DNA from 4 places in the Blautia acetigignens genome. Region 2 is predicted to be linked to each of the others. Evidence: riboswitches for the same ligand, from Rfam matches in the RefSeq annotation. Region 2 holds a riboswitch; each other region holds the start of a gene.
What was found. Region 2 has a riboswitch for cyclic di-GMP ahead of OCV70_RS14500 (ATP-binding protein). Riboswitches for the same ligand answer to the same signal wherever they lie in the genome.

Region 1: another riboswitch for cyclic di-GMP. It lies ahead of OCV70_RS20065 (response regulator); the one in region 2 lies ahead of OCV70_RS14500 (ATP-binding protein).
Region 3: another riboswitch for cyclic di-GMP. It lies ahead of OCV70_RS07225 (hypothetical protein); the one in region 2 lies ahead of OCV70_RS14500 (ATP-binding protein).
Region 4: another riboswitch for cyclic di-GMP. It lies ahead of OCV70_RS12010 (response regulator); the one in region 2 lies ahead of OCV70_RS14500 (ATP-binding protein).

What each region holds. Positions count from the first base shown of each region.
Region 1 covers NZ_JAOQJM010000002.1:203,160-209,152, forward strand. Annotated here, with positions in the region: gene OCV70_RS03785 (ATP-binding protein) at 1-1,464, opposite strand, end outside; gene OCV70_RS03790 (substrate-binding periplasmic protein) at 1,448-2,263, opposite strand; gene OCV70_RS20065 (response regulator) at 2,316-2,714, opposite strand; cyclic di-GMP riboswitch class I at 2,891-2,966, opposite strand; gene OCV70_RS03800 (glycoside hydrolase family 3 N-terminal domain-containing protein) at 3,192-5,993, opposite strand, start outside.
Region 2 covers NZ_JAOQJM010000014.1:5,911-11,903, reverse strand. Annotated here, with positions in the region: gene OCV70_RS14520 (hypothetical protein) at 1-834, shown strand, start outside; gene OCV70_RS14515 (sensor histidine kinase) at 959-1,180, shown strand; gene OCV70_RS14510 (hypothetical protein) at 1,253-1,465, shown strand; gene OCV70_RS14505 (hypothetical protein) at 1,462-2,475, shown strand; cyclic di-GMP riboswitch class I at 2,679-2,754, shown strand; gene OCV70_RS14500 (ATP-binding protein) at 2,830-5,235, shown strand; gene OCV70_RS14495 (helix-turn-helix transcriptional regulator) at 5,459-5,911, shown strand.
Region 3 covers NZ_JAOQJM010000004.1:140,268-146,260, forward strand. Annotated here, with positions in the region: gene OCV70_RS07215 (ATP-binding protein) at 1-1,755, opposite strand, end outside; partial or broken gene OCV70_RS07220 (response regulator) at 1,789-2,039, opposite strand; gene OCV70_RS07225 (hypothetical protein) at 2,024-2,266, opposite strand; cyclic di-GMP riboswitch class I at 2,658-2,733, opposite strand; gene OCV70_RS19670 (DUF6783 domain-containing protein) at 2,780-2,860, opposite strand; gene OCV70_RS19675 (DUF6783 domain-containing protein) at 2,831-2,935, shown strand; gene OCV70_RS07230 (threonine/serine exporter family protein) at 3,151-4,482, opposite strand; gene OCV70_RS07235 (DUF4866 domain-containing protein) at 4,510-5,316, opposite strand; gene OCV70_RS07240 (DUF2284 domain-containing protein) at 5,483-5,956, opposite strand.
Region 4 covers NZ_JAOQJM010000009.1:90,747-96,739, reverse strand. Annotated here, with positions in the region: gene OCV70_RS12040 (hypothetical protein) at 1-65, shown strand, start outside; gene OCV70_RS12035 (hypothetical protein) at 109-534, shown strand; gene OCV70_RS12030 (GGDEF domain-containing protein) at 516-1,004, shown strand; gene OCV70_RS12025 (P-loop NTPase family protein) at 1,060-2,034, opposite strand; gene OCV70_RS12020 (DUF4869 domain-containing protein) at 2,040-2,498, opposite strand; tRNA gene OCV70_RS12015 (tRNA-Arg) at 2,608-2,679, opposite strand; cyclic di-GMP riboswitch class I at 2,831-2,906, shown strand; gene OCV70_RS12010 (response regulator) at 3,331-3,705, shown strand; gene OCV70_RS12005 (NanQ anomerase/TabA/YiaL family protein) at 3,850-4,305, shown strand; gene OCV70_RS12000 (hypothetical protein) at 4,456-5,076, shown strand; gene OCV70_RS11995 (LysR family transcriptional regulator) at 5,149-5,993, opposite strand, start outside.

The DNA of each region.
Region 1 (5,993 bases), on a different contig from region 2:
TTCAATGCAGCTGATATAGATATGTCCGTTTTCTCTGTTATATTTCACCGCATTGGACAGAATATTCATCATCACACGTTTCACATATCCCGGACTTCCAATAAGAGCACAGTGCGTGATTTCTTTCTTCTCCCATTTGATCCGGATATTCTGTTCTGCTGCCATCTGCTCGATCACAACAAATACTTCCATGAAAATTTTGTTCAGATTAAATGGAATCTTTTCCAGAACGATTTCACCTGACTCAAGCTTACTCATGTCCAGAACATCATTTACCAGTTCCAGCAGCAGATTGGATGCCTCTTTCACCTTTGTTCTGTATTCTGTCTGCTTTTCTATATCATCTGCATAATGATCTGCCATATTTACCATGCCACAGATTCCATTGATTGGAGTCCGGATATCATGACTCATTCGCTGTAGAAGCTCTGTTTTTGTCTCATTGGCTGCTTCTGCCTTTTTTGCTGCTATCAGAAGTTCTGCTTTATATTTTTCATCTTTTTCCTGTTCCTGTTTCCGGTGTGCCAGATTGGTTCTGTATGTCCAGAACCAGAATATACTAAACATCAGAAAATAAAGAAAAATAACGCTTATCACACTTAATGGAAGATTATGGAACACTTCTGTATCCGGAAGATACGCATAGATATAATAATCTCTCTGCTTAAGCATGATTCCGTAACATCCGATTCCTTCATTTTTCAAATGGTAAATGTGTTGACTATCTGTATGCCTCTTCATTGCCTGAACAACTTCGTTGTCAGCCGTATTCTGCCCCAGCAAGCTCTCATCATTGCTGGCAACAACGATCCCCTCGTCTGCAACAATAATCGTTCCATCTTTCTGGATACTATAACCATTTAAAAGTCCCTGTATCGTCAGTGTATAATTTCTGGCAAATTCAGGAGGTGTGTAATAGTAGATTGCCACAATACCCGGTGCATCTTTTCTGGCACAGGCTGCAACATCAATATAGGATCCGTCTTCCCTGGCAAACCGTTCTGAATAAGATCTTTCTTCATATCCGGCAAAATCCATAATAATATCTTTTTGCAGATATGCCGTAATTTCATTGGCCAGAGATTCATCCGTGCTGTATTCACAGTCTATCTTTCCCTCTGTATCCAGTACAATGATACCATCCACCCAGAGAGTCTGCAGATTTTCTTTCAGGAACTCCTGACTTAGCTGACCATCATTTTCTGTTTCCATGTCGATATTTGTACTCATCTGTCTGGCACTTTCAATGGCACGGAGAAGACTTTTGGATTCTGAAGATTCATTATAATGGGTGTAGGTGGAGCACTGCACTTTCACATAGTTTACAATCTCCACCATTCTTTTCTCTGCTTCCTCTTTTTCTGCGTGAAAGAAATAAAACAGAGAGGCTACAGCCACACAGATTCCAATCAGACCGCCGAGCAGCTGGATTCGTTTTTCTTTTTTCTTAATATCCAAGATCATCCACCTCCAGATACTTCTGGGGATCATCCAGATATTTTTCAATAATTTTCAAGGATGTGCCATCCTGACGCATTTCTTCCAGTGTCTGGCTCATCTGTTCACAGATTCCTCTGTCATCATCTTTTGCAAAAGCAACACCTATTCCAGTGATCATCAAAGGCTCTTCCAGAATACGGAAGCTTGCATCATAATCTTTCATATACTGAACAATAGATTCCTCATGTGCGGCGACTGCATCTACATATCCTTTTCCCAGAAACGTATAGATCAGCTCCCTGTGTCCCAGGCTGATCAGATTGCCCAGCTTTGGGATTCTCTCATCCGTCCGGTTCAGAAAGATGCCTTCCGGTTTGGTTGTGGACTGAACAGCCAGGTTCTTTCCCTCCAGGTCACTCAGTGTATAGATATCACTATTCTCATTTACCGCAACCACCTGACGGCTTGCTATATATGGTCCCGCCCAGCGGTAATCATCAAGACGCCCTTCCATGGAAAAGCAGCCCATGATACAGTCAATCTCTCCGCTTTCCACCATTTCTTTTTTCTTCTCCCAGTTGATCTGGACAACCTCCACCTGATATCCCATTCTTTTGAAAGCTTCTGTAGCCAGTTCTACATCAATTCCCGTCGGTACACCATCCTCATTCAGATAATTATATGGTGGATAGTTGTCGCTGCCGAGGGTAATAATAGGCTTTTCGTTTTCTTCTTTCGTGTTATCTGTGTTTTTACACCCTGCCAGGGTGACTGCTAAAATTCCCGCAAGCAGAATGCCTGCAATCACTCTTTTTCCTTTCATTTTCTATCTATTCCTAACTATCCTTTTCGATTTTTTTATGTCTGGTTACTTTTCATTTGTCACTGTTCAGTGACCTGCGGTTCGATACCCCCACGAATTTTATGCTTCTGATTGTCTTTTCCAGTACCTTCATCTCAACCGGTTTTGAAATATGTACGTTCATACCAGCCGCAAAGGAATACTGGATATCCTCCGAAAATGCATTGGCAGTCATGGCAATGATTGGAATCGTCTTATTGATTGTTTCCAGTTTTGTGTTATTTTCTCTTTCAACTTCAATTGCTTCACTCTGTTTTTTTCTAAGCACTGTTACGATAGCTGTAATTACACAAACTGCCGCAACAACTGCAAACAGAATGATAAAGCACATGAATTGTACCTGGACATAATCCCATTTTGTGCCCATAACATCTTCCAGATTTAAAAACATCTGATGGGTCACTTCATCCATCTGATTCAGCCGTTCTTCATAAATAAGCTTTTTTATTCGTACAGCCCGTAAGACATAACAGCACAGTTACAACAGATACACCAAATATTTTTTTCAATTTCATAATTTTCCTTTCATCTTCTGTTGATAAGTCATTCCGCAAAAAAAGCACTGTCAAACAGACAGTGCATCTCATTTCATGCAACTGGCTGCCATTTTACAGGCCCTGTAGCTTTGCGTCCCAGATTTTCATCTGGTTTGCCGATTTCCTTATTATGGCTTTTAAACTTATGCAAAAAACTGGTTTTATTATACTCTAATGTTCTACTATACACAAGATAAACATTACCGTTTTAACGTTCGAAAATAAAAAAAGAACAGCCGATACATATACTCGAACTGTTCTTCTACTTTTCTTACATACGTCTGAACAACCTCAGCTCCGTCTCTGTCACCTGTATAGGTAACCGAAGCTTTGATTCCATCCCACTTTCATCCTTATTCAGCATTCTTTCTTTTCTTATATCCTCTGATTACCAGTACTTCCATTCCTGCCATGAAAAGTGCTATTACAATGTCGATACCAATTCCTGCTTTTTTCCAGTTTTCCATACCTGTTTCTTCATGTTCTCCATCATAAGCCCAGCTGCTTACAACTGTATACATGACATTTTTGCAGGCATTCCTCATCTGAAGTACAGATGTTGGATGCTCCGGATTGGCTACATTGTTCTCTTCTCCGTTGAATGTGGACAACATTGCATCTACTCCATTCGCCAAAGCTGCATCTGCATTCATAAATCCATGACCATTGTTTCGGAAGAAGTCTGTAAGCGCCATTCCCCTGAATCCCCATTCATCTCTGAGAACTGTATTCATAAGGTTACTGCTTTCTCCAGTCCATTTATCTCCAAGGAAGCTCCAGGAAACCATAACCGCATTTGCGCCACCCTGTTTTACAGAAATTTCAAATGGTTTCAGATAGATTTCCCGGATTGCCTGCTCATTTGACCAGACACTTACCATCTTTGCATTTCCCTCATACAGAGCAAAATGTTTGATATAAGAATAAACTCCATATTTTCTTGCTCCTTCTACTGCTTTTGCTCCCATATTTCCTGCAAGAACTCCATCTTCTGAAAAGTATTCATAGTTTCTTGCTCCAAATGCAGTTCTATGAGTATTCATACCTGGTGCATACCAGCCCTCTGCACCCATTTCCTGACTGATCTTGCCCATGTATTCACCCCAGGCCTGTGCAAGTTCCTTATTCCATGTGGAAGCAACCACAACTTCAATTGGAAATCCAATAGAACCAACTCCTGTAAAGTTGTTATTAATTGCTGCTGGTCCATCGAAATCAAGTGTAGCCACTTTTCCCACAGAATCCATGGCTGCTGTCTGATAACCAGCCATTGCAATCATATTTGTCATTTCGTCAACAGTAAGCTGATCCAGAAGTTTTTCCCAACGAGGATCGTCATAATCAGCATCACGCATATCAGCTAATGTAAGTCCATTATCTGCTCCCGTTGTCGGCATTACATCCTCATCATTGAGGTATGTAGTCTTATCAAAGTTGCTGTTCAGATGATATTCAGAAACATATGGCTCACCCAGCTCTGCAGATGCCGGTGCTGCTGTAGCCTCTTCATAATTTGCAAAATGATCTGCTCGTGATAAATATGTCACATCGCCTTTTGCATCTTCAAATACATTTGTTGCTGCAGTATCATCTGATGCTCTTTTATTTTCTCCCTTATATACTACATCTTTATCTGCAGTATAAGTTTTCTGATCCAGCACAGTATGTGAATCGCTGTTGATAGAAATCATATAATCGCCTTTTTCAAGAACATATGCTTTTGCAGTATTCTCATCATAAGAGGCCATATCTTCTATACTGAATGTAGCTGTAACAATCTGAGATTCTCCCGGCTGAAGCAGATCTGTTTTTGCAAACTCGATCAGATTTGCAGATGCTTTCTCAATTCCGCCATTTGTATATGGCGGTTTATAATACACTTCTACTACATCTTTTCCGGCAACATCTCCGGTGTTGGTTACTTCTACATCTACAGAAATCTGTCCGTCTTTTTCCTCCAGTTCACCCATTTTCTGTTCAAATTCCGTGTAACTCAGACCATATCCAAATGGATACTGTACAGTCTTATCGTAATCAATCGCACCTTCCTGTGCAGCTGTTTCATAGTACTTGTATCCTACATAAATGCCTTCCACATAATTGGTAAATGCCGGAGCATACACCTGCGCAGTTCCTGCGTTCATTCCTTCAACGGCCATATCTGCCAGATTTGTATACTCCGTTTTTTCTGCATTATTCCACCACGGAGCAGTTGTCATATCATAAATAAATGTATCCGGTGTTTTTCCGGAAGGATTGACTTCACCTGAAAATACTTTACCAAGTGCATTAAATCCCACATTTCCCGTTCCGGGGCACCATACAACAGATTTAATCTGAGGATATTCATCTGCGAAACCAAGTTCAAACTGATTTGCTCCATTATAAATCACAATCACATTATCAAAGTTTGAGCAAACCATATCCACCATATCTCTCTCAGTTTGTGAAAGCTGTAAATAATGCTCTCCCTCAGGAAAATCATCATATTCATCTGAATTATTATCATATGCTGCTTTTCTTACATCCATAGGAATATCATTATGACCTTCACCTGCTTTTCTGGAAAGAACCACAGCTGCCACATCAGAATATTCTTTCGCGCTTTTAATAAGCTCAGCACTGTAAGTATCTACAGGTGGCTCCGGTAATGTCCAGCTCTGTTTCTGGATAGACATTTCCGGATTATCTGCACCATAATTGTTATAAAAATCAACCAGTTCCTGGTTAATAGAAAATCCGGCATTTTCAAGTCCCTGATTCAGACTGACAATATCATACAGATCATTAATACCACCGGAACCAGCTCCTCCGTAAGCCGGATTAATAGATTCCCAGCCAAAAATATTCAGTTTTTTTGTTTCATTTAAAGGAAGCAGGCTTTCATTCTTCAGAAGAACAATTCCGTCTTCCATAATTTTTTCTGCCACTTCCGCAGCTTCTTCATTTGTTTCATCGCTTAAAGTTCCATTTCCCTTTGCCAGTCCAATCAACGTAGCCATTGGTCCAAAACAGATCATATTCACGCAGACAACGACTGCAAGAGCCATTGCAATCGCAGCTTCTCCCCTTATCAGAAATCTTTTTCCCCTGGACATTCTGCGGCATGCGATCATAATTACGATTCCAATTACAAGTGCAGCAATAATACCGAT
Region 2 (5,993 bases):
GTTTTTTTCGCTGTTATGTGGCTTATGATGTCAAAAAGCTTTTTGAAAATTGCAACCTCCACAGGAAAAACGGAGCATAAGGTTTACCGGGAAAAAACAGTAAAATGCAAAAGCATTCCGACAGCACTGCTTGGAAGGGAAGTCCTTCATTTTACCTCCAGTCCCAATTATATGCTGAACTGTGGGCTTGGAATTATTCTTCTGCCTGTTGCAGGTATTGCATTTCTGGTAAAGGGAAAAGGTTTATGTATGATCTTGAACCAGGTATTTTGGGATCGGCCGGGCTCGGTTATGCTGATCCTTTGTGCAGCCCTTTGTGCCCTGGCATCCATGAATGATATGTCAGCGCCATCTGTTTCATTAGAGGGGAAAAACCTCTGGCTGATTCAGTCACTTCCCATTACACCCTGGCAGGTACTAAGAGCTAAACTGCTCCTGCATGCAGGGCTGACAGGGATCCCTATGCTGTTCTGTGTTATTTGCATGGCAGTGACAGGAATCTGTCCATGGGAACAACTACTTTTAAGCTTTGTACTGGGTTTGGGATTTTTATTATTGATGGCACTGTCAGGACTTTTCCTGGGTCTCAAAATGCCAAATCTAAATTGGACCAGTGAACTGGCACCAATAAAACAGAGTGCCTGTGTTGCGGTTAATCTTTTTGGAGGATTTTTATATACGCTTTTGTTTGCAGCCGGTTATTTAATGACCGACCTGTGGAAAATGGGCTTTGCAGGATATACAGGAATATTCACAGGAATTACTTTCCTTTTATGTCTGGTTTTATATAGATGGTTGAAAAAGAAAGGAAGCCAGATACTGGCGGAGCTGTAATATGTGAGTCGGTGCATTTTTTTGCAAGGATGATTTTCTAAAAAACAGGCAATTCTGGAAGCAAAAGAAGAGACCAAAAAGTAATATTCCAAGACATAGTTAGGGAGCCCTAATCGTAGAATTGATGGTCTGTGTGCTCCAAGGGCTGCACCACACCTGGCTGATCAGCGGAATGGGGATCACGCTGATGACCCTGACTTTTTACCTGACCCTGGAGAACCCGGACATTATCCGCGCAGAGCTTACAGAACAGAAGATGTCCATGCTGTACCTGAAAAGCCAGGTCAATCCCCATTTCCTCTATAATACCCTGGATACCATCCGGATCCAGGCAGAACTGTACTGATTTATAGGAAGCAGTTACTGGGTCTTTTGTTTTACTCTAAAATGAACAAATTAGTAGATTGGAGCAAAGAGTATGTATCAGTCAGATTTACAAAATAAAACATCAAAAGTGATAATAAAGGAGTTGAAAGAAATGTTTGACAGGATTGATTTCCACGTCAGAGAACCGGAAACAGGAAATTTCCACATCCCTGCATGGGCAAAAGAAGAACATATGGAACAAAGTGTTTCAGAAAAAGAATTTTGGAGTTATGAAATAACAAAAAATGAGGAGACAAGATTATGAAAAAGTCAGTATTGTTATTAATTTTAACAGCCATGGCCATTACAGCAAGTGCCTGCAACGGATCTGATGTAACAGGCACCATGACAATGAACAGCAGTGCAAAGCAGGAGGCGAAAAGCACAGAGGCTTCTATAGCTGGGAATGAAACCTCTCAAAATACCACAACTACCTCTTCTGCCGTTACAGAACTGGACAATATGCTGAATGAAATCAACACGGATGTCCAGCCTGGAACAGCAGGCAGTTCCTTAAAAACTGTAAAAATGGCAGCCAATCTTCTGGACTGGGGAACCGAAACCAGCCTTAGTCAGGAAGAAATCAAAAGTGAGACTGTCCGGTGGCTGTCGGATAAAGGAAACGACGAACAGGCGGAATTTTCCCAGAAGATGGCAGATGTATATGATGCATACCAGGAACTCCTTGGAGAGAATGCTGAAGAACTGCTTTCGTCAGCTGGTTATACTGGCAAAGGGTATCCATGGGGCAGCTCAAAAATTGAGGCAATTGAAACTATCAAAGATGTGGTACAGCTTCCTGAGAATCGTGAGGATGCTGTAGCGATGGAACCTACAGAAACAGATGTGACGAGCGGTCAGGACAACCAGGATGGACAGCCGGATGCCGGGCAGTCATCTGATTGTAATTATCAGTCCCAGACAGAACAAACCGACTTCCCAGGACCAGATACTGCCATGCTTGTAAATCTGAGGGGTGATACCACAACAGTTTATAAACTGGCTGATGGCAGATATATGGACCGGACCAATACGGTATATACCTTTGATGGCGTAGACACCTGGATCGATGAATCCGGCGTAGAGTGGAATGAAACAGTCCAGACCTCTGAGGCAGAGGAAAATGTACAAGATCCTTATGATCTGTACTCCTGGGATCCGGAAACCGGAACCTATATCCCATATCAGCAGTCAGACGGAAATGGAGAGCCAATCGGAAGAGGAAATGGCTGGTACTATTATGATGACGAAGCCGGAACTTATATACTCTGGTAAAAAAGCGTGAAGGATATCCATGAGGCTGAGGATCTGATTTGGATGTAAGGACTGATTAGAATAAGCACAACGAGTCGGAGGTCACGGGTAGCAAAGTGGCTTCCGGCTTTTTTTGGCATTAAGGCGGTGATGTTTTCCTTGTGTAAAGTGGAGTAAGGGGGGTATAATAAAATCAGTTTTTTGCATAATTTTAAAAGCTATAATAAGGAAATCAGCAAACCAGATGAAAGTCTGGGACGCAAAGCTACAGGGCCTGTAAAATGGCAGCCAGTTGCATGAAATGAGGTGGGGCTGTCTGTTTGGCAGTGCTTTTAATTTGTATATCTAAAGATATTATTCGAGAGGGACATGTTTATGAAAAAGTTGAACGATGAGGATATACAGGCATATTTTCAGGCAGGAAACTCTGGATTCTGGAAAGTAGAGTCTGAAGAAGGAAAAAAGACAAGACTGTATACAGATGAAATCACAGATGAACTGTTTGGAATTACAGAAGATTTGTCTCCGGAAAAATGTATGGAGTATGTGGCAGAACATATTTATCCGCAGGAGAGGGAGTGCTTCTGGGATTACATGGAAGAACTGAAAAGCCATGAATCAGAAGCTGTTTACCGTTATATGCATCCTGTAAAGGGAGTCATTTATATACGCTGTACAGGAAGGAGAGTCCCATCTCCAGACAACATGATCAGGATTGTGGGCTATCATCAGGAAGCAGGAGATATTGTCCATTTTGAAAAAGAAAAACTTCTGGAGAACCGATTGCTGCAACAGAACCAGCATTTAAAGGATGAAAACAAAAACCAGATTTCTTATTATAAAGAACTTCTGGATACGATAAGTGTTGGAGTGCTGTCCTATACCTTGCCAGAGCATGAGCTTGTCCATATGAATGCAGAAGCTATGCGCATCTATGGAGTGGAGACAGTTGGGGAAGCACAGGAAAATCTGGGCAGGCTCATAGGGGCTGTGTCCTATTTAAATCAGAATGTAATTGAGAAACTGATGGATATGCGGTACCATGACGGAGCTGTTTCTTATGAATGTGTAATCCCTGACGGAAAGGGACATCTGACACCGGCGATTGCGAAGACGGAAATTTTTTATACATCAGACGGGAAAAAAACAATACTAACCACATTCCTTGATATTTCTGAAAATGTTACTCTGAAAAAATCACTGAAAGAAGCACAGGAAAGCAATGCAGTCATATCCGCAATTTCAAAGATTTACTGGACGATTTATTCTATGAACCTACGAACAGACAGTTTTGAAGAAGTTGTCGGGGGCGAGGTGATGCATCGGTTGACAGGCAGTCACGGATGTGCTTCAGAAGCATTTCGTACCGCACGGAAAAGTGTTGTTTCCAGAGAGGATCAAAAAACCATGCGGGAGTTCTTTGAGGTTACAACGCTGGCAGCCAGGCTGCAGCAGGAAGAGACGATTGCGAGAGAATATCTTGCTGCAGACGGGCACTGGCATATGGGACGATTCATTGTGAAGCAGCGTGATGCAAACGGAACTGTTACGGAGGTGCTTTATGTAGCACGTGACATTACGGAAGAAAAAAAGCAAGAGTTCGAATATCAGGAACAGTTGAAAAGAATTGCCCAGGAAGCGGAAAAAGCGAATATTTCAAAAACTGATTTTCTCAGACGAATGAGTCATGATATCCGGACTCCAATCAATGGAATCCGTGGAATTACGCAGATTGCAAACCATTTTCCGGAAGATCTGCAAAAACAGCAGGAGTGCAGAGATAAAGTCCTGACAGCATCTGGATTTCTTCTGAATCTTGTGAATGATATCCTGGATATGAATAAAATGGAATCTGGAACATTGCAGCTGGAAGAAAAAACTTTCGATTTACGCAAGGTGCTGGGAGAATCGACCGGTATTGTTGAGATGCAGGGACATGAAAAGGGAATTTCACTGAACCTGGGAGCTGTCAATATCATACATAATCAATTGGTTGGAAGTCCTCTTCATCTTCAGCAGATCCTGCAGAATATAGGAAGTAATGCAGTAAATTATAATCATGTGGGTGGCAAGATTATTGTTGGCTGCCAGGAAATCAGTTCTGATGACCGGACCGCAGTATTCGAATTTACCTGTACAGATAATGGAATTGGGATGAGTGAAGAGTTTCAGGAGCATTTGTTTGAACCTTTTACACAGGAAAACAGACTGGAACAGAAAGCAAATATGGGAACTGGTCTGGGAATGACTATTGTCAGCCAGTTAGTAAAACTGATGGGAGGGCAGATTTGTTTTACCAGTAAAGTGGATGAAGGAACTTCATTTGTGATTACATTGCCGTTCCAGATTTCCTCAGACAGAGAATCAAAAATGCCAGAATCATCCGTTGAGAATGTTTCACTGAAAGGAAAAAGAGCACTTCTTGTTGAAGATAATGAATTGAATATGGAAATTGCACAATTTATATTGGAAAATGAGAACATGCTGGTTCGCTGTGCATGGAATGGAAAAGAGGCAGTGGATATTTTTGCCCGGGCAAAGCCAGGAGAATATAATTTGATATTAATGGATATCATGATGCCGGTTATGGATGGCCTGGAAGCAGCAAGACAGATTCGGGCGATGGATCGTCCTGATGCAAAACTGATCCCTATTGTAGCCATGTCTGCAAATGCTTTTCAGGATGATGTGGAGCGCAGCAAAAAGGCAGGAATAAATAAGCATATTGCAAAACCATTGACGGGGGAAAGTGTAATCAGGGAGATTAAAAGTATGCTATAGATCAACGAATCCAGTATAAACATTTTGTGGGGATATTTTTCCAACCAATGATGCACCAGTATTGTACATGGCTGGATTCTGTGATTGGTAAGACAAATTCCTATTGTAAAAGAGTCATGACCAAAGCGAGATAACTAAATCATGTAGATAGCTTATGGCAACAACAGGTTGCTTTTCAGACTGCGGATTTATCGATATGATAAAGACAACGGAGGTGACGACTATGGAAACAAAAAAGATAATTCTTAAACTTAGAACAGAAAGAGGAATGTCACAGGACGAGCTGGCAGATAAAATTATGGTTACAAGGCAGGCAGTATCACGCTGGGAAAATGGTGATACCGTTCCCAATACTGATACACTTAAGCTCTTATCTAAAGAATTTGATGTTTGCAAGTTATGGGATGCAGGAGAAAAGGGACTTACATTATCTGCTTTTGAATGGGAGAAGGATAGAAAAACGCTGATATATGGGCAGGTAGACTATATGTATGGAGAAGCACTTTATAAGCCTGAAATGAAAGAAGGAAATCCTATAAGGTTATATAGTTTGGATGAAATCACGGAGATATTCGGTAAATTAGGACTTCGTATTTGTAACAGCTTTGCTGATTTCAGTGGAAAGTCGAGTTCTGATAATGATATTCAATTGATGGTTTATTCCATACGAGAATAAAAATAGAGTAGACGAATTATTTAGCAATCTTCATCAAATCTTTATTTTTTTCTGTTAGGTTATATTTCAGTAAGAAATGAAA
Region 3 (5,993 bases), on a different contig from region 2:
GACAATTGCATTCATTGGTGTCCTGATGTCATGGGACATATGGTTCAGGAATGTTGTTTTTGCAATATTCGCCGCATTTGCATTCTGTGCTTCTTTCAACGCTTCCATTTGTTTTTTCCTGCTTACGGAAAGGAAATAGACCAGAAGAAGCAGTACAAAAATAATCACAAATGAAATTCCGATAGCGAAGTCGGCATACTCTGCAAGGACATCCTGCAAGGTCATTTTCTTTTCTGAAACGGAATTCTGCGCAAGGACAACGCCATTTAAAATATTGGATGACTGCTCAATTGCTTTATTGATAATGGTAGCTGCTCTTCTGTTTCCTCTCGTTGTAAACATCGCTAATTCCTGCCGTTTTGCCATTTCTGCAAATGACAGACTTTTGGTCAGTGGACTTTCATTAAGAAGATTGATTTTTGAAGAGGGAATAACCGTTGCTCCTACTTTTCCCTTTGCTACTGCCTCCAGGCATTCCTCTTGTGTGTCATATTGTTTGATCTCTGCATCTGGAAAAAGAAGGGACACCATCAATTCCGAATACAGTGAGGTCTCTGTCGCTGCGATTGCAGAGAGACTGCTGCTATATTCTTTCCCCTGGTAAATAACAACCGGCGTAATATCAAAGATTACATCCGTCAAAACCACCTGAAACTGTTCCTGCATATAAAGATCCTGAATGATAGGACCGGCAATATCTATTTCACCAGATTGCAATGCCTCGTTCATCTGCACTCCCGTGGAACAGGGAACTGCCTTGATCGTGATTTCATATTTTTCCTGGACAGTGTCCAAAACGGTTCCAAGGATTCCTGTCAGTTTCCCATTTTCTTCACCGCAAAAAGGAAGATTATCCTTTAGATATCCCACACGGATTGTATTTTCATGTGCATCCAGCCATTGTTTTTCTTCCTTGTTGAGTGCATAATTTATGACCGCTTTTCCTTCATAACGGGCATACAGCTTGCTGCTGTAGTCCGTTTCTGTGTTGTTGATTTCTTCCAGGGCAGAATTTAATTCCTTTAACAGATCTGGTCTGGATTTTGATACACCAAAATAACAGTCACTTGCCCCGATATTGGCAATGGCAATAAAATCGCTGTTGACAGACAGTGCCGGAATCACAAGAGCCTCCAGTTCATCTGCATCCAGTTTTTCTATCATTTCATCATAGCCTTTACAGGCAACAACCTCTGCCTGGATCTGATTGCTGTCCAGCCATTTTTCCAGAAGTTCTTTCTGATAGCTTCCATCTGCAACACCGATACGGCAGCCATTTATCTGCTTTAGATCACCATCCGTAAGGTCCGCATGGTCCTCTCTGGTATAGATCCAGTATCGTTCCGTTAGCTCCTCATAAGAAGAAAAATTGATAGCTTCTGCTCTTTCCTGTGTATAACTGACATTTCCAAGTATATCTATTTCTCCAGCTTCCAGCATATCCAGGCACTCTTTAAAGGAAGCATAGACATATTCATACTTCCAGCCGGTTATATAAGAAATTTTCTGAAGATACTCATAGCCTGCTCCCTGCTTGTGTTCCCCGGAACCTCCTTCCTGAAAATTGGAATATGGAAAATACCCGACTCTCACGGTTTTATTTTCTTCCTCCATTGCCTGAGTTGTTTTCCCGTCACTTTTTATTTCCGACGCATAAACAGAAGCTGATACAAAAAGCAGCATAATAATTGCAAAAATGCTCAAACATAATCTTTTATTCTTATTTTTTCCTATCTTTTTATTTATTCTTTTCATCTTTATTATCCTGCTGTTGTTCTTCCCAGTCTGTCAGTTTTTCTGTTTATTCAATACAGAAAGAATGGCCACTCTCAGTTTCTCAATATCAATGGGTTTCGCTATATGTTCATTCATGCCCGCATCAAATGCTCTTTTTTGTCTTCCTCAAAAGCATTTGCTGTCATGGCAATGATCGGGATCTCTGCCTTCTTTTTATCATTTAAATGCCGGATACACTGGGTTGCCTGATAGCCATCCATGTTTGGCATCTGGATATCCATAAGTATCAGATCATAAGTTCCCGATGACATTTTGCGACAGCTTCTGCTTTTCTTGCCTTTCTTAAAAGTACGAGTATATTTGTAAGTGGAACACTCTTGAAGTCTTGATCGTTATCATATATCAGTGCCTGAAGCATTTCATCATAATCATTGCAGTCCTGTATCTTAAATTTCAGTGTCTGATTCCCCAGACAGTCTTTGGCATAAGAGATATATTCTGCCAGCATACCCGTAAGTTTTTCTTTCACCCAGGATTTTTCTCCGCCTGTAAGACTCCGATTATACTCAAGCGTAAAGTACTTCTTATACAGATCTGCCTTAAAAAAAGGACTCTTTATTTATTGCAAAATATATGCCCGATTTGCCAATAGTAGTAACCGAAGATATTCCCTATTCAGACCAGATGGATTCCTCCAGAGATACAAAAGCATCCATCTCATGACTTCGCAGTTTATCTGGGAAGTCTTTTAGTCATGTCTAAATTTAAAAGCACCTACTTTTCATCTTAAGAATTCTGCGTTGCAGGATTCTTACCGCTTTTTAATCAGGATTGCGAACTTGTTTCGCAATTACCTATCATGTACTATTAATAATTCATGTTATAATAAAAGCACTGCCAAACAGACAGTGCACCTCACTTTATGCAACTGGCTACCATTTTACAGGTCCTGTAGCTTTGCGTCCCAAATTTTCATCTGGTTTGCCGATTTCCTTATTATAGCTTTTAAAATTATACAAAAAACTGATTTTATTATACCCCCTTACTCCGCTTTGCACAAGGAAAACATCCGGGCTACGTAGGCCGAATTCGGGTGAAATATACCGCAAAGTGGGGCGTGCAGATTGCAGGAATGATTTTTCAAACCCTTAGAACTTCTTTCTGTTTTTCTGTCAGATTCTCCGAATTACCTTCCTGAAAAAACTGTGATAATCTGTATTTACTGATATCACGTTTTTCACATAAAGATGTTATTTTATCCGCAATATACTTCTCTATCATATTCATAAGCGTCCCTAAGCGGTTTTCGCCTTTTTTTCGCCGTTTTCTTCAGCATAGGAAATCATACTTAACATATCAGCCACCTCCTTTTGCCGGACCGGTTTAGCAGCTTGCACCTGTTTGCAATTCAAGTCAGGTACAATACCGAAACGCCTTATCTGTCAAAATCCTTGCAAAGATCAGTCCCAGCGGAAGTGCTGCAATGATCAGAAGCGCAGCTGCAAACCAGGATGCGGAAAGGGATAAGGACATGATTCCAAGGTTATAAAATCCACGGTATAAATAAAGCCCCGGTACCATGATCACAATAGAAGGCACTGTCACGGAAATCCTTGGATAGCCCACCTTATTTTTCAGAAGGGAGGCCAGAAGCCCAGCTGTCAGAGCTCCGATAAATGCGGCCACTGCCGGAGGTAAGGTGGCGAGATCCACAAGCTCCAGCCGCAGGGTATTTGCAATTGCACCAAGTACTGCCGTAGAACAGGCAAGCCTTACCGGACTGTTAAACATGATGGAGAAACCGAACACGCCGAAAAAGCTTGCAATAAGCCGTGTGAGAATCCACATTGCAGCAGACATATGGATCTTTATAAAATCCACCGGCTGTAAGTGAAGAAGCATGGCCATGATCCAGGCAGACATAGTGGCTACCAGGACAATAATCAGTGCATAAGTAAGCCTTTCCATACCAGAACGCATATCCAGCTTTGCCAGGTCGATTCCGCTGGTAATAAAGGGGAAGCCAGGGATGATAAAAAGCATGGCACAGATATATCCTGCTTCATGCTGAATGGAAATCCCAAACAGGATTTCCCCTAATTTTAATAATCCTGCATATACAAAGCATGCCAGGGAGACAGATGTAACAATACCCAGAAACAAAGTAAAATGATGCTTGGTCAGCTTGCAGCGAAGGAAATTTCCAAGTCCTGCTCCAATAAAAGCACAAAACATCTCTACTGGTCCTCCGCCTAAAAGAAAGGTAAATCCACAGCATGCAATGGCGGCAGCCAGTCCCAGGGCTGCCGGGGAATAAAGGCCATGGATCCTTTCAATCTCATCCAGATAGCTGTGAAGCTCTTCCCCGGACATGTTTTTTCCCTCTGTTTCAAAGTTACGGATAAAATGCTCCAGCCGGTTCAGCTTTGACGTATTCACCCCTGTATTGGTAAGGCATAAAGACTGGGTAAAGCCGTTTTCCCCGTCAAAACAGGTGTACTCAATGGACATCAGTCCGATATCTGCGGTACAGGTAATTCCCATTGCTTCGGCCAGGGCATTCATGGAGCTTCGGACCCTCCAGGCTCCAGTCCCACAGGATAAAAACATGATCCCCACACGTCCGATAATGGAAGCCTTTTCGGTGATGCTTGCATTTATAACGGGGGTATTTTGGCCATTTGCATCGGTGTATTCATGCCACTCCACGTCCATATGATTTTTTCTGACCATCTCTGGCTGCATAAGCCCACTTCCTTCCGAAAAGTCCCTTTATAATTTCAGGCTGTCATTTCCTGCAAGTTCCATCATCCGCTCCCTGCAGGCAAGGACGATCCCGTCAATTTCCTCCATATGCTGGAGCATTTTCTTTTCAAATTCATGGATGGGAAGCAAAACGCCAAGTTCATCAAAGGGTTTCTCTGGATTTTCTTTTTTTACGCCGGTCTCCTGTCCATAAAAAACCACTGCACGGGGTGCTGCCTGCTGGATCTCCTGGAAAGTCTTCCATACAACCGCATAGGCCTGCGCCTCTGTAAGCCCCAGCTTGCAGGTATCCGGAAGTGCATAGAGGATTAAAATCCCACGCTGGCGCTCTTCTTTTTCCTCTTTAATTTCCAGCCCATCCGTGTAAGAGCGTACAATGTCATATCCATCTGCCAGGTAAAGTCTGGATCTTGGTACACATTCATGCCGGTCAAAGGTTTCCTTAAATTTTCCATAGTCATGGGCGGAAACCATCTTTCCAGCATCTTTAAGAAGCTCTCCTTCCACATTGGTAAGAAGGACCGGATTCTCTCCTGCCTTTCCGTGGAATTTTCTTGGGATCAGATAGGCTTCGCGGAGCAGATCAAACATACTTTTTCCGCACAATTCCAGAAGAAGGGCACTTACATCCCCGTTCTGGTAAGCGTGAAAGAGTACCTGCAAAAAGTGGTCCGGATCCTCATCCACCAGCATATGTTCATCATCCAGATACTGGTAAAACACTTCACGAAGTCTTCTTGATGCCTCCGGGGAAGCCAGGATTTTGGAAAAAATATCTTCTACAGCATGTTCTCTTGGTAAAACTGTTTTCATACTAAAACGCCTCTTTTTCTGTTTGGATCATGATGAGAGCTGTACTTATCTCTTTTCAGGAGGGATTATAGCATTGTTATAGTCATACCGCAATAGAATGAAAATTTTCTCTTTCATATCATATTTTTATGTCTGCCATATCATTGACCGTTGTATGTGTTTTCCATTACAAGTTTCCATGAAATAAAATTTGTGAAAAATACCGTATCTTATCATCGGTCCCCCAGCAGATCATTCCCACCGCATCTGCCATTTCCTGGGCATCAACACAGTAGGCGGACATGCAGGAATGGTGCCTGTAAGGACCAGCGGACATGATCAGCAGGTCTGTATTTCCAGATTCCATTATTTTAGAGGCCAGCTGTTCGGTGAGTTTATTGTGCGCAAGCTTCGCCATTTTGTAGTCCATATCCTTGTTTTGTATCGTCTGGAGAATAAGCGCTTTTTCATAGGCGAATACCCTTTGTTTCATAGATTCTACTGTTCCGCATTCAGGTGGACAGGCGGGATTCACGTTGTAACATCCACACTGATTTTCTTCACAAAACTTTCGATATTCCGGTTTGAACACAAGTTTTTGTGTATCCATGATTGCCGCATTTGAAAACCCAAGTTTTTTTGCTTCTTTGATGTAATCCATAGGATACCTCCTCCAAGTTTTTTACAACTCACTAAAA
Region 4 (5,993 bases), on a different contig from region 2:
GCCGTCTGTCTGGCCATTATTGTGGCCGCGTACTTCCATCTCAGCAGAATTGCCCGGAAGTATAATACCGAACATCTGGAACTGATCACAAGCCTGTATGCGGAAAAAATGAATGATTCCATGGAATACCTGCAAAATTATGTACAGGAAGATGTGAAAATGATTCAGTCCATGGAAGGGGAGACACCGGAAAAAATTCTGGAGCGTCTGCAGAAGAATCTGAATCAGCAGGCACTGGAATCAGAGCAATCCTTTAATTCAGATCCCTATCAGTCCAGCCAGACTGGAAATATGATTATGACAGTTTTTGTCCCGGTGAAGGATTCCTCGCAGATTCACAGTCTGTATGTGTCTATTATGATAGAGAACCTCAGACAGCTGGGAGTTTATGAACTGCTTCAGGGAAAAATCAGTGTTCAGCTGTTAAATGCGAATTCACAGAATTATGTTACCTGTATCAGCAGCGGTGATGTCAATGCATCGGGAAGCTGGAAAAAAAGGATAAACAGCTTTATATGGGACTGTCCGCTATAGATTTTCTTACCGGAATCCTTAACCGCCGGGCATTTCAGAAGTCTGTGGAAGATGAAATGTATAAAAAGACGCCGGGGGTTTTCATTTTTATTGATGTGGATAATTTCAAAAGCTATAACGATACATATGGACATAATAATGGAGACTTCTGCCTGAAGCATTTTGCAGAAACCATGAAGAAGTGTTTCCCTGCGGAAAGTATTATCGGCCGATATGGCGGTGACGAGTTTGTAGTTTATTTAAAGAACCTGACGGTGGAAGAAGTGCAGAACTATATGGCAGATTTCCAGAGGATGATTTCTCACTTGACGCTTCCAACCGGCGAACAGGTGCAGCTGTCAGCCAGCGCCGGCGGAGCCGCTTTCCCAGATCAGGGCGAAGATTTCATCTCCCTGTGCCGAAACGCCGATTCCGCGTTGTATAACGTGAAACAAAATGGAAAGGCTGCGTTTAAGATGAAAGAGAAGTAAGTTAAGCAGACTTATAGATAATCGCCGAGCCACCTTGAAGCGAGTGGCCCGGCGATTATACCCATTTAATCAATTTCATAAATTTCTTTACTGAATTTATAACTTTAGAAGACAAATATGCTTTTGAGAGTTTCTTTTTGGTGTAAGACCATACAGAAGAAGTTTTGGTTTTATCTATCAGCAGTGCAGTAAAAAATCTTTCCCAGCTGACAAAGTCCTTGCTTTCTATATAGTCTTCCGGTTTTTGCAAAATATTTTGCACATTTATATTTGGTATAATATTGCATGAGAGCAACAGCCATTCAAAAGATTCCGGCGCATATAGCGCCGCATTTTCGATGTTATTTAAATATACATTTAGCTCACGCATTTCAGAACCAAAAGCAGCTCCATCAGCTATAATAAGTTTTGTTCCTTTTATATCTCGATTTTCTTCCAGCTTTTGAATGATATTTGATTTTCCATCTGCTGAAATACAAGTAATCTTTTGAGCTTTTGCTAATTCAGAAAAAAATTGGTAACCGGAATTGGAATCTTCTGTAATTATCATTTGCGGAACTATGGTAGTTTCTGCGGAAATTTCACCGTATAAATGATACAGTTCGTTATAAGTCTGTCTGGTATTATGGAATTTGCCGGATTCACGAAAACCGTATATTTCATTAATGCTGTAGGGAAGCGTTGGAAGCTTTTCGCGGGTTGCAATTACGAAATAGTTATCAGAACCTTGTACCAGTTCTGCAAATTTTTTTGACTTTAGAAAACGATTTCCCTCATCAATAAATATGATGCTATCTGAAATTTCTTTTAATTCTCTTTCCCAGTCTTCACTATCAATTGTACGGCATGCACGGTCACAAGAGAGTTGTACTCCGCTGTCAGCACCGTATCTTCTGTAATCATGAATGAGATCAATTAATACGGTTTTTCCTGAACCACTGTCTCCTGTAAGAATTGTGATATTTCGTTTTATAATAAAATCATATTTTACTTTTCGTGATTCAACAATTATTCTATGAGAACCTTTCATGCTTATCACTCCGGTTTCATTTCATTTAGATATTTACTGGCTATTGGAAGCAGTTCACGCATGGAATGGACAAGTTCGCCTCCGTTTTTTACTTTTATTTCAAAGGCAGTATTTTTTCCAAAGTCCATCATATGCCTGAGATTAATTGTTATGTCCTTGATCTTTCCAATTTCTAACAGCCATTTTGCGCAATTATCACCACATGCAGATGCATTAAAAATTTTGTCTGGCTCATTTAGAATCAATAACAAAGTCTTGACTCCGCCAGATAATCTTTCTGGTGGGATTTGTCCCAGAACAGGACTGCTAATACATTCACTGCTTAAAATATTTGAGTGATCAATATCTTCAACCATTTTTCTGGCAAGTTCTGTTTCAAACCATTCCGGATCATAAGTATTTTTAAAATAAACATTCGTATTGTAAATACTTTGCGGTTCGTCTCCGTATATGATTGTCAGCATATAATGCCTCCGATGCAGATATAAATTTTGAGCTGTCAGTCTGGGAAAAACAAAAAGCGAGTGAAATTCCAACACCTCCGTTGGAGTTTCACCCGCTTTCCTAGATAAGCGTCCCGTGCGGGAATCGAACCCACAGCTAGCGCTTAGGAGGCGCTTGTTTTATCCGTTAAACTAACAGGACAAATCTGTAGGTACAATTGTACTATATTTAGAAACAAATTACAAGGTTTTTCTTTCGTGAGGAAATGGCAAAACGGATAAAAATAAATTAGGAAACCTGTTGAAAAACAATTGCAATTCAGAGAGAGATTGTATACAATGTTCTAAACAAATTTATAAATGGGCAAAGCAGTCGAAAGGCTGTGACGCAAAACTATAGGGCCTGTAAAATGGCAGCCAGCTGCAGAATAATCGGGATAGGAACACATACTATGGCGAATGCTGCAGTATGTGTTTTTTTATATAGATGGAGTAGAGTGAAAATGAAGAAACAGTTATATAAAGAGGAACTTTTGTATTCCGTTGAGGAACTGTAGCTTAGTGAGGAAGCTTATTCTGCAATACAATCAACAATTTACCACAATCACGCCGTTGGTTTTATTGCAGGATATTATGATGAAAATTTGACGATTGCTTATATCAGTGAATTTTTCCTGCATAATCTTGGGTACAGCTATGAGGAATTTATGAACAGAACCTCTGGATCACTGAAAAATGTGGTTTATGGAAAAAACTGTGCTTATATTGAAAATGATCGGTTTCGATATATCAGCGGTAAAGGCGAAATGCAGATGCAGGAGAATCTTAAGCTTATCAGCCAGGGGATCAAATTGTGGCAGCTATGGCGTCTAAGTTTAAGACGGTTTCCAGTGAGCTTACCCTGGAAGAGGCCTTTTCCCCGGAAAATATCAGGAGCAGGCTGAAAAAGCCGGAGGATATTTTCCGGTTCGAGTACTGCACAATGAATGAGAAGCAGTTTAAATCCATAGCAATTTCTCCGCTGGCATGGACTGAAGGGGAGAACAGGCAGGCGGCAGCAATCCGTTCGCTCCACAAACAGGACGGAAAAACTATCCCCATTGTAGCCATGACTGCCAATGCCTTTGCAGAAGACATTTTGCTTGCCAAAAATGCAGGAATGAACGAACACATCTCCAAACCACTGGACATGACACGGCTCAGGGATGTGCTGAGACGGTGGCTGTAGAGACGTATTTTCTCGAAAAGAAAATCAGAAGTCAGGCAAAATGTAATGGCGCGAATCCATTTAAACTAATATAATCAAATTACCTGAAAAACAGAGGACTGCGATGATGAAGCAGTCAAGTAAAAAATGGAGGGGGAAGTTTTTATGATTACAGATTATGCGGACAAGCTGCATCTTTATGGAGATTTGCAGGAGTATGCAGACATGGTTCTGGCATTTATTGAGAAGCAGAAGAAGGAAAATCTTCCGGCGGGCAGATATGATCTGGAAAATGGTGTGTTTGCCTCTGTGCAGAGTTATACTACAAGACCGTTAGAGGGCTCACAGATGGAATCCCACAAGAAATATTGTGATTTACAGTATCTAATAGAGGGAAAAGAGAAAATCTACTGGGCTTCTTTGCGGAATCTTACAGTGGAGAATGACATGACACCGGAGAGTGATTCTATTCTTTATGTGGCTGGTCCATGGCAGGGGTATACGGTACTGGAGCCGGGAATGTTCGGCTTCTATGCACCGGATGACGGACACATGCCAGGAGTTGCAGCAGACGAGCCGGCACCTGCGAAGAAAATTGTGTTTAAGATTCCAGTGAAATAAGCTGTTTGTGACGGAAGGGAAATACAATATAATTTCTTATTGAAAAAACAGGAACCATATAATATGCTGCTTATAAGTATCATGCTTGTAAGTAGCATTTTTATAATGACATATTATTTGAGGAGTTGTACAAAAGAGGGGGCATAAATCGTGAAAAATCCATTGCATTATCAGATTTCAGAATATGACTGCGGACCCACATCCATGTTGAATGCGATTATTTATCTGTTTGACAGGGATGAGATCCCGCCGGAGGTGATCCGAAATACCATGCTTTACTGTCTGGACTGCTACAGCAAAGAAGGCATTCCGGGAAAAAGAGGTACATCCAGGGCGGCCATGATGTTTCTTTCCAATTGGCTGAATGAGTTTGGGAACCTTGGGATGATGACGGTAAGCAGTGAATATTTGTCGGGATCTGAGGTGTACATAGGTCCGGGGAGTAGGATTAACCAGGCACTGAGTCATGGCGGGGCAGCCGTGGTAAGACTGTTTCTGGATGAACCCCATTATGTGCTCCTTACCGGAGTGAAGGACGGCAGTATTTTGCTGTTTGATCCTTATTATTGGGATGAGCCTTACGAGGAAAAAGATATCCTCATTGATCTGGAACATCCAAGAGCATACAACCGGGAAGTGCCTTTCCGGTATTTCAACCGTGAAGAAGACGTCCTGTATGCCCTTGGAAAAGTAAATGCCCGGGAGGCTGTGCTGGTTTATAATGAGAAAACCAGAGTGCCGGTGGAAGAGGTTATTGAGTACTTTATTTAGTAAAATTGGAAAGATACTACTTATGAGTATATTACTGGTAAGTAGTATCTTTTTGTATTCTGATGATTAACTTTACGGCGCAGAACTCTTCTGCGTCAGCGGATGTTCCCTGTAGTACATCCTGGTAAAGTTCAGGAATTTCTGCATATCTCCGCTGATGTATTTTCCCTTTTTCCAGACCATTCCAATTTTTACGCGAACAGGCGGATTAAGGGGAATGCCGACGATCCCGGAGCTGGCAAATTTGTCAGTCATGCTGGTATAAAGGAAGCAGCCGTATTTTCCGGTTTTTACAAACTGCAGGGTCGTGTAGATCTGGCTGCTGCGCATGACGATATTAGGCGTGTAGCCGTCCATTTCGAACCGTGTTTTTAACAGCTGGTTCTGCACGGAATCAGCGTTGAAGAAAACCATATCTTCTTTTGACATTTCTTTGGTAGTAACCGATTTTTTGTCCGCCAGTCGGTGGTCTTTACTCACACAAAAAACAACCTGGTCATTTGCCAGAACCGCATTATGGAATTTATCAATATTATACTGCTCCATATTAACCAGAGCCAGATCCAGGGTGTCATCCTGAACCAGATTGCAGGCGCGGACAGAGCCGTATTCTTCCAGAACGACAGCAATTTCCGGATGCTCCCGGCGAAAGGCAGTGAGCAGTTCCGGAAAAAAGACCGTGCTCAGCATGGGCGGAATCCCGATGCGAAGAGGCGGTTTCACTCTTGCCATGCTGGAGTAGTCAGCCTGAAGCTCGGTGCAGTACTGAAGAATGTAGGTGGCTTTTTCGTAAAGTGCCTCTCCCTCCTGGGTAAGGATCAGCTGATTTCCTTTCCGGTAAAAAAGACTGATTCCAAATTCGATTTCCAGGTCACGGATGGCTACGGACACGGTGGGCTGGGTGACATATAATTCTT